DNA from 2 places in the Candidatus Limousia pullorum genome. Region 2 is predicted to be linked to the other one. Evidence: a T-box and tRNA genes for the amino acid it is inferred to sense, from the RefSeq annotation. Region 2 holds a T-box; the other holds one or more tRNA genes.
What was found. The T-box of region 2 lies ahead of thrS (threonine--tRNA ligase). A T-box ahead of a tRNA ligase gene usually reads a tRNA of that ligase, here a tRNA-Thr.
Positions count from the first base shown of each region.

Region 1: it encodes a tRNA-Thr, which carries the amino acid that the T-box ahead of thrS (threonine--tRNA ligase) is inferred to sense. The anticodon was not compared.

Region 1 covers NZ_CM171614.1:304,588-309,070, forward strand. The annotation lists gene nagA (N-acetylglucosamine-6-phosphate deacetylase) at 1-715, opposite strand, end outside; gene trhA (PAQR family membrane homeostasis protein TrhA) at 1,019-1,672, shown strand; gene CGICJO_RS01400 (DUF4358 domain-containing protein) at 1,762-2,301, opposite strand; tRNA gene CGICJO_RS01405 (tRNA-Thr) at 2,389-2,465, opposite strand; gene CGICJO_RS01410 (helix-turn-helix domain-containing protein) at 2,761-3,204, shown strand; gene rpsO (30S ribosomal protein S15) at 3,388-3,651, shown strand; gene CGICJO_RS01420 (polyribonucleotide nucleotidyltransferase) at 3,834-4,483, shown strand, end outside.
Region 2 covers NZ_CM171614.1:12,178-16,660, reverse strand. The annotation lists gene CGICJO_RS00085 (hypothetical protein) at 1-423, shown strand, start outside; gene CGICJO_RS00080 (leucine-rich repeat protein) at 504-1,709, shown strand; T-box leader at 1,776-1,980, shown strand; gene thrS (threonine--tRNA ligase) at 2,044-3,987, shown strand; gene rpmE (50S ribosomal protein L31) at 4,129-4,332, shown strand.

The sequences.
Region 1 (4,483 bases), 290 kb from region 2:
CAACATGCTCTGCATAGTCGGAAGCAGCTCCAACAACGCCGGGGTCTCTGTGTGTAAACGGAGGCATAGCGTTGAAAAGGTGTGTAATATGGGAAACACCGTGATTGAAAGCTTCAACAGCTGTATCATAGTCGGCCTCTGTATGAGCGATACTTACTCTGCACTCTTTTGAAACCTTATCGATAAAGTCCATAGCGCCGTTAAGCTCAGGAGCAACGTCAACAAGCTTAATCATGTTGCCGGACTCGTCGTTAACTCTCTTGTAGAAATCATAATCAGGGTCGATAATGTACTTATCGCTCTGTGCGCCCTTCTTTGCCTTTGAGAAGAATGGGCCTTCCATGTTTATACCTCTGAGAGCTGCGCCCTCGCAGTTGTCCTCTGCTGCAAATTCCTTAGCTGCATGAGCAACCTGTGTTAAAGTACCCTCATCAAAAGACATTGTAGCGGCAACAAATGTTGTAACGCCCTGCTGTCCCAAGTACTTGGAAATAGTAGCTATATTCTCTTTGTAACCGTCGCAGAAGTCGCTTCCGTCTGCACCGTGAATATGTATATCAACATAACCGGGGACAACATACAAACCCTGTGCGTCAATGGCATCGTCTGCCGTAGCAAAATCGCCCACTGAACTGATCTTGCCGTTCTCGATGTCAATATTTACGTCGTTAAAACTTCCGTCTTTGAAAAAGACCTTGCCATTTTTAATTTGCATTGCTAAACACCTCACATAAAATATTGAATTAAAGAAAAGTTTATCAGAAATCCTTCTTATTAAAATTATATCATAAAATTAAAAAAAATCCAGAATATTATGAAAAATAAACAGAATTTTTTGAAATTTATTTTTCAGTACCAATAAAAAATAAAAAAATCGCCTTATTCCACGGGTGGTTCTGTTTTATTATGTTCAATTACACAACTCCTTTGAATTTCCCCTGATTTTTTCCTATTTTCGATTGTTATTTTATCAATCAAGTGATATACTTCTCTAAAAAGAACTCAAGGGGGAACAGGAATGTCAACGGTCAAAAAAAGATACACCCTCGGGGAAGAAATTTTTAATTCCGTAACCCACGGCGTGGGCAGTCTGCTTTCAATCGCCGGCACTGTGGTTTTGATTGTTTTTTCTGCAATCAACAGCGACGCCTTTGCAGTTGTGTCATCCGCCGTTTACGGAGCTTCCCTGATTATACTCTACACAATGAGCACACTCTATCATTCCATAACCAACGAAAAAGCCAAAAAGTTTTTCAGGATAATGGATCACAACACAATATTTTTTCTTATAGCGGGAACCTACACGCCTTATACACTGGCAGTGCTGAGAAGTCCTCTGGGCTGGGTGCTGTTCGGCGTAGTATGGGGAGCGGCGGCAATAGGAATTGTGCTTAATTCCATCGACCTTGAAAAATTTTCAAAAATTTCTGTGGTCTGCTATATTGCAATGGGCTGGGTTATCATAATAGCAGTAAAGCCTTTGATGAACTCAATGCCGTTTATAAGCTTCGCTCTTTTAGTTGCAGGAGGAATTTTCTACACCATCGGCGTCATATTTTACGCAATCAAAAAAGTAAAATATTTCCACTCAGTATGGCATATATTTACAGTTATAGGCAGTACACTTCATTATTTTTCTGTATTTACAGCAATCGCTCTTCCAAATGCGTAAAGTTTCTTAAAACAAAACAACCGCATGAAGATCGTCTTATCGACCACATGCGGTTGTTATTTTTTATATCTGAAAAACAGATTTATTTATTATTTAAAATATGACTCGATTACATCAGCAGCTTTCTGATTTTCTGCATCGTAAGCGGCTCTCATGGCTTCTTCGTCTTCTTCATTGAGATTTTCAGGATATCCCAAAACAAATACAAAGCCATAGTCTCCGTGAACTATTACCTGTGTGCTTTGAACCTTAACCTGGTTTGCAGGATAGAATGCAGAAGCTACGATTGCTTCCTTTGCCTTTTCAAGAGCAGTTTTCATTTCTTCTGCCTTGCCGTCCTTAGCCTTGAGGGCAATAAAGAAGTCGGTCTGTGCAGAAATCATAGCTGTTTCGGCAATGCACTCGTCGTAAAGATCCTCGGAAATACCATAAACTGTCTCAAGTGTAGCAGCGTCAATAGCCATATTTGCGGTATAACTCTCGCCATATGCAGCTTTTACATCCTGGTGAAGCTTTTCAAGGTCGATATCCTTTGTTTCCTGCTGATTATTTCCGCCGCATCCTGAAAAGCTCAGAGCAAGAGCAGCAGTCATCAAAACAGCAAGCATTACAGAAAATACCTTTTTCATTGATTTTCTCCTTTCGGTAAAATAATTTATATTCCGCCAATACAAGGCGGCTGACCGTAAAAAAGCCATGGTTTTAAGCCACGGCTTTGGAGCTGGAGATGGGACTTGAACCCACGAACCTGCTGATTACGAATCAGCTGCTCTACCAACTGAGCTACTCCAGCGCATAACTATTCTGTTCTTAAAATTCACCTTTACCTGTGGTATTATACTACATGTTTTACAAAATTTCAAGCCTTTGTGTTCTGTATTTTTAATTGTATTGCAAGAGGAGGTGAAGGAATTATGCAATGCGTGATGTGATTTTTTTTCACTGTGATAATTCATCACTAAACAAAGAATATTTTTCTAATAAAGGTTATAATTTCATTGATGATAATAAGCATACTATGTCCATAAGGAAAAAAGAAAGCGTAAAAAGCTTTAAGCTAATTATAATAAAGAAAAGGGGGCAGAATTGTGGGCAGAAAACCAAAATCGAATTCACTTATATCAAATCTAAAATTTTACAGACAAAACAGCGGATTTACTCAGCAGCAAGTAGCCGATGCCTTGCACATAGAGAGAACAACCTATACCTATTATGAAATCGGCAAGACTCTTCCAAATCTTATAACTCTTAAAAAGCTTGCACAAATATATCATGTTTCTGTTGACGACCTTATGCCCATGGAACCCGAAGCACAGGATGATGTGGGCGATTCCGATTTTTCTTCTCTTCAAAGGGACGAAAACCCTCAGCAGGCAGCAGCAAGAAAACAAAACAACGAAAAAATATACTGCCTTGGCAACGATGAACAGAGCCTTATAATAAATTACAGAATTTTGCCCAAAGAAGCAAAACAGGAAATAATTCAGGAAATTCAAAAACTTACCGAAAAATACAAGGACATTGAGATTTAATTTTTGCAGTTGTCCGAAAGTAAAAAATCAGAAAAATTTTCTTTACATCAAGGGAAAATTGTGATATACTGTTTTGACGTAAGCCGGTTCCACGGATAGGGGTTTAAGCCGTTGTACGGATTTTCACCAATCCCTTACCTGTGAATTTCGGTTATAAATATTTAAGTTAAAGGTGGAATAAAAATGCTTAAAGAAGAAAAGCTTGCAATTATGCAGGAATACGCAACACACGAAGGCGACACAGGTTCTCCTGAGGTTCAGATTGCTCTTCTCACAAAGAGAATCAACGACCTTACCGAGCACCTCAAGGTTCACAAGAAGGACCACCACAGCCGCAGAGGTCTTCTCCAGATGGTTGGTAAGAGAAGAAATCTTCTCAACTACCTCATCAAGGTTGACATTGAGAGATACCGTTCAATCATCGCAAGACTCGGCATCCGTAAATAATTGCAAAATCAGGGCAGGCGGTTATCCGTTTGCCCTATGTTTGTAAATTCAAAGAGGAAAAACAGAAGAAAGCTTATTGAGATTTAGCGGTAACACGAAAGAAAAAGTATATTTTTCCTTGGTGTTATTGCTAAATCAATAATATTCTTCTGCTTTTCAAAAGTTTTAAAGGAGGATACATTTTGGTTAAAGAATTTAATAATTTCAGAGTATTTGAAACAGACTTTGCCGGCAGACCACTTGTTGTTGAAACAGGTAAAATGACACAGCTTGCAAACGGCGCATGCCTTGTAAGATACGGTGACACAGTTGTACACGTTGCAGCTACAGCCGCAGCAAAGCCAAGAGACGGCATAGACTTCTTCCCTCTTTCAGTTGACTTTGAGGAAAAGCTCTACTCCGTAGGTAAAATTCCGGGAAGCTATCTCAAAAGAGAAGGCAGACCTTCCGACAAGGCTATTCTTGTAAGCCGTGTTATCGACAGACCTATCCGTCCTCTCTTCCCTAAGGATATGAGAAACGACGTTTCCATTGTCTGCACAGTTATGAGCGTTGACAACGACTGCATGCCTGAAATCGCAGCAATGGTGGGAACATCAATCGCCCTTTCAATTTCCGATATTCCATGGAACGGTCCGATTTCCGGCGTTTCCGTTGGATATGTTGACGGCGAATATGTTATCAACCCAACAGCCGCTCAGAGAGCTGTTTCCAAAATGGCAACAACAGTTGCTTCAACTGACAGCAGAATCGCAATGATTGAAGCAGGCGCAGACTGCGTAAGCGACGAGGTTATGTACAACGCCATTATGGCAGGTCACGAGGCTAACCA
Region 2 (4,483 bases):
AAGAGAAATAAGAAGAAAAACAAAAACGAAGAAGAACTTCAGGATTTTGAGGATAACAAGCCTATCAAATCTTACGGTGATGAAAATTCAAGTGCAGATACAGTGAGAGAACAGGTTGTTCCATCAGATTATGATGACATATACTCAGAGGATGATATTATATCATTCAGTACAGAACCAGAAATTCCTCAAGCAGGCGAAGCAGAGGCTGTTTCTTATGAAACTTCCGATGAAGTAAGTGGTAAGGATAAGCTCAGACTTACAGAGGCTGTTATTTCTGAAATTGAAAAGGAAAATGACGAAAACGGTGAAGTCGTTTCTGATGAAACAGAAGTTGATACAGACGAATCAACAGAGGATAAAATAATGAGGAGAATCGACCAGCTGATTTTCCAGCTTGAAACAGATGACAGTAATGTCTGAGTATTAAAAAGATTATTTATAAACTTTATTGCGGAAAAAGACATTAGCCTTTTTCCGCATTTTTGTAGGAGATGATTTCCATGATTAAAAAGACAAAAGCTACCCTGCTGATTTTTGCTTTGCTGTTTGTGCTGACTGTTCCTTTTGTGACTGTTTCGGCTGAAAGCGAATTTGTTATTGATAACGGAATATTGCTTTCCTATACAGGCTCCCAAAAGGAAATAACAATTCCATCCGAGGTTGTGTATATAGGGGACAATGCATTCAGAAATAATACTTCTGTGGAAAAAGTTGTGCTGGGTAAATCGGTTATGGGTATAGGAAACTGTGCTTTTTACGGCTGTACTTCCTTGTCTTCCCTAGAGCAGACCGAAAGCGTCGGAGCAATAGGCGCATATGCTTTTTACAATACGCCATATCTTAACAATCAGAAAGGCGAGTTTGTAACCCTTAACGATATACTTATCAAGTACAACGGCGGTTCACAAACTGTTGCAATACCGTCAAATGTCAGAGTTATATCCCCTTATACCTTTGCATATAACAGAAATATAAATTCCGTAATTGCGGGAAGCAATGTGGAAGAAATAGGCGAGGGCGCATTTTACATGTGCGGCAACCTTTCAAATGTGGATATTTCTGAAAACACAGCGGTTATCGGCGGATATGCCTTTTATGATACGCCGTGGCTTAAAAATGACCAAAGAGATTTTCTTATTGAGGGCAGAAACATTCTGATTGACTGCAAATCTGATGATAAAAATATTACAATTCCCGATGATGTGGCTACAGTTGGAACAGGCGCATTTTATATGAACGGATTGGAGTCGGTGACTTTTTCTGAAAATACAAAGGTGATCGGCATGAGAAGCTTTATGGGATGTGAAAACCTGAAATCAGTGAATATAAACGACGGAATTTTACTTGTTGATACACAGGCGTTTTATAATTGTCCGTCTTTGGAAAAAGCAGAAATAGCCTCTTCCGTACAGGTGATAAATGACAAGGCGTTTGTAAAGGGTAATCTTACCATTTACGGAGAAAAGGGAAGCGTTGCGGAAAGCTTTGCAAATGCAAACGATATCCCCTTTAACGGAGGCGGTATCCTTGGAGATTTAGACGGCGACGGAGTATTAACAATTTCAGATGCAACATATCTTCAGGGCTATATTGCAGGAATTAAGAGTGAGGAACCGGACATGTCCATTGCGGATGTAAACGGCGACGGAAGTATATCTATCACAGACGTTTCAAAATTGCAGATGATAATAGCCGGAGAACAGTAAAGTTTTAAATATCGGGGTTGACAAGAAAATGTTTTAGTGATAATATAATTCCTGTACAAAATAAATACTTGAACGCAGAAAAGGACACGATGCTTTTTGTATCCGCAAAAGAGAGCCGTATGTTTGGTGAGATTACGGCGGCGTGAAGAAAAGTGTTACCACCTTTGAGTTGGCGCAGGAAATGGCGTCACGGTAAGCACCGTTATCGCTTTAGAGGACAGATTTTATCTGTCGAATACGGGTGGAACCACGGAGAATATTCGTCCCGGTGACTTGCTTTGTGCAGGTCATCGGGTTTTTTGTTTTCTAAAAAAATTAAAAAGGAGAGATAACAATGATTAACGTAGAGTTAAAAGGCGGAGTTGTAAAGGAGTTTGAAAACAACACAACAGCCGCAGAAGTTGCAAAATCATTGGGCGGCGGTCTTTATAAGGCTGTATGCGCCTGTAAAATAAACGGACAGGTGATGGATTTAAGAACCGAGCTTACAGAGGACTGCAAGCTTGAGCTTTTGACATTCGACGATCCTGACGGTAAAAAAGCATTCTGGCACAGCGCATCACACGTTTTGGCACAGGCTGTAAAAAGACTTTACCCTGAGGCAAAATGCGCAATAGGCCCTGCTGTTGACAACGGTTTTTACTATGACTTTGATGTTGAGAAGCCTTTCTCACCGGAAGACCTTCAGAAAATCAAGGCAGAAATGAAAGCTATTGTTAAATCCGGCGAAGTTATTGAAAGATTTGAACTTCCACCTGAGAAGGCTGAAAAGCTTCTTTCAGACATGGGAGAAACATACAAGGTTGAGCTTGTAAAGGAACACGCAGGCAAGGGCGAAAACATCAGCTTCTACAAGCAGGGAGATTTCACAGACCTTTGCGCAGGCCCTCACCTTCTCAGCGTTGCACCTCTTAAAGCTATTGAGCTTACAAACTGCACAGGTGCATACTGGAGAGGCGATGCAAACAATGCACAGCTTTGCAGAGTTTACGGAACTGCATTCCCAAAAGCAAGTATGCTTGAAGAGTATTTGAAGCAGGTTGAAGAGGCAAAGAGCCGTGACCACAACAAACTGGGCAGAGAGCTTGAGCTCTTCACAACTTCCGACGTTATCGGACAGGGACTTCCAATCCTTCTTCCTAAGGGTGCAAGAATTATTCAGCTTCTCCAGAGATTTGTTGAGGACGAGGAGCAGAAGAGAGGATGGCTTCTCACAAAAACACCTTACATGGCAAAGAGCGACCTTTACAAAATAAGCGGTCACTGGGATCACTACAAGGACGGCATGTTTGTTTTGGGCGACGAGGAAAAGGACAAGGAAGTTTTCGCACTTCGTCCTATGACATGTCCGTTCCAGTATCAGGCATACCTCAACCGTGGCCGTTCATACCGTGACCTGCCTTTGAGATACAACGAAACATCCACACTTTTCAGAAATGAAGCCAGCGGCGAGATGCACGGACTTATCAGAGTTAGACAGTTTACAATTTCCGAGGGTCACCTTATGTGTACTCCTGAACAGCTTGAGCAGGAGTTCAAGGGCTGTCTTGAGCTTGCAATCTATATGCTGAAAACTCTCGGTCTTTACGAGGATGTTTCCTACAGATTCTCACAGTGGGATCCTAACGACAAGGAAAAATATATCGGAACAACCGAGCAGTGGGAAGAAGCTCAGGGAATTATGGAGAAAATCCTCAATCACCTTGAGATTCCATATGCAGTGGGCGTTGGCGAAGCTGCTTTCTACGGTCCAAAGCTTGACATCCAGATTAAAAACGTACACGGCAAGGAAGACACACTTATCACAATTCAGATTGACCAGCTTCTTGCTGAGAAATTCGGCATGGAATATGTTGACAAGGACGGCGTAAAGAAAAATCCTTACATCATCCACAGAACATCAATCGGATGCTATGAGAGAACATTGGCTCTCCTTATTGAAAAGTACGCCGGAGCATTCCCAATGTGGCTTGCACCTGTTCAGGTTAAGCTTCTTCCAATCGCTGACAGACACCTTGACTACGTTTATGAAGTTAAGAAAGCTTTGGAAGCTAAGGGCATGAGAGTTGAGATTGACGACAGATCCGAGAAAATCGGTTACAAGATCAGAGAAGCACAGCTCGAGAAAGTTCCTTACATGCTTTTGGTAGGCGACAAGGATATCGAAAACAACACTGTTTCCGTAAGAGACAGAAGAGAGGGCGATATCGGTGCAATGAGCCTTGAAGATTTCATTGCAAAAGCAGTTGAAGAAATCGAAAGCAAGGTTATCAGATAATTTTTTAAAATATATCAATTAACAGATGAAAAAAGACTTTTGAAAAAATTGAAGAAAAAATAAAAAAGTTCTTGCTTTTTCTGAATGTCTATGCTATACTAAGTCTGTTATTTACGGTTTCAGCGAAAGAGGTGAATGAAGATGAAAGAGAATATCCATCCAAAGTATGAGCAGACAACAATTACTTGTGCTTGCGGTAATGTTATTGAGACAGGTTCAACAAAGAAGAATATCCGTGTTGAAATTTGCTCAAAGTGCCACCCATTCTTTACAGGAAAGCAAAAGCTCGTTGATACCGGCGGACGTGTTGATAGATTTAAGAAGCGTTTCGGTATGGATAAATAATTAAACAGAACGTAATTGTTGAGGCGGTACGCAAGTGCCGCCTTTTTATTTTACATCCGACCTGCATGGGTTTAGCTTGTTAATTAGATTCAGCGCAGGTCGGGCGAAACCTTCTTTTAAGCGACGGAGAATGGTTCGCTCTAATTTAGGT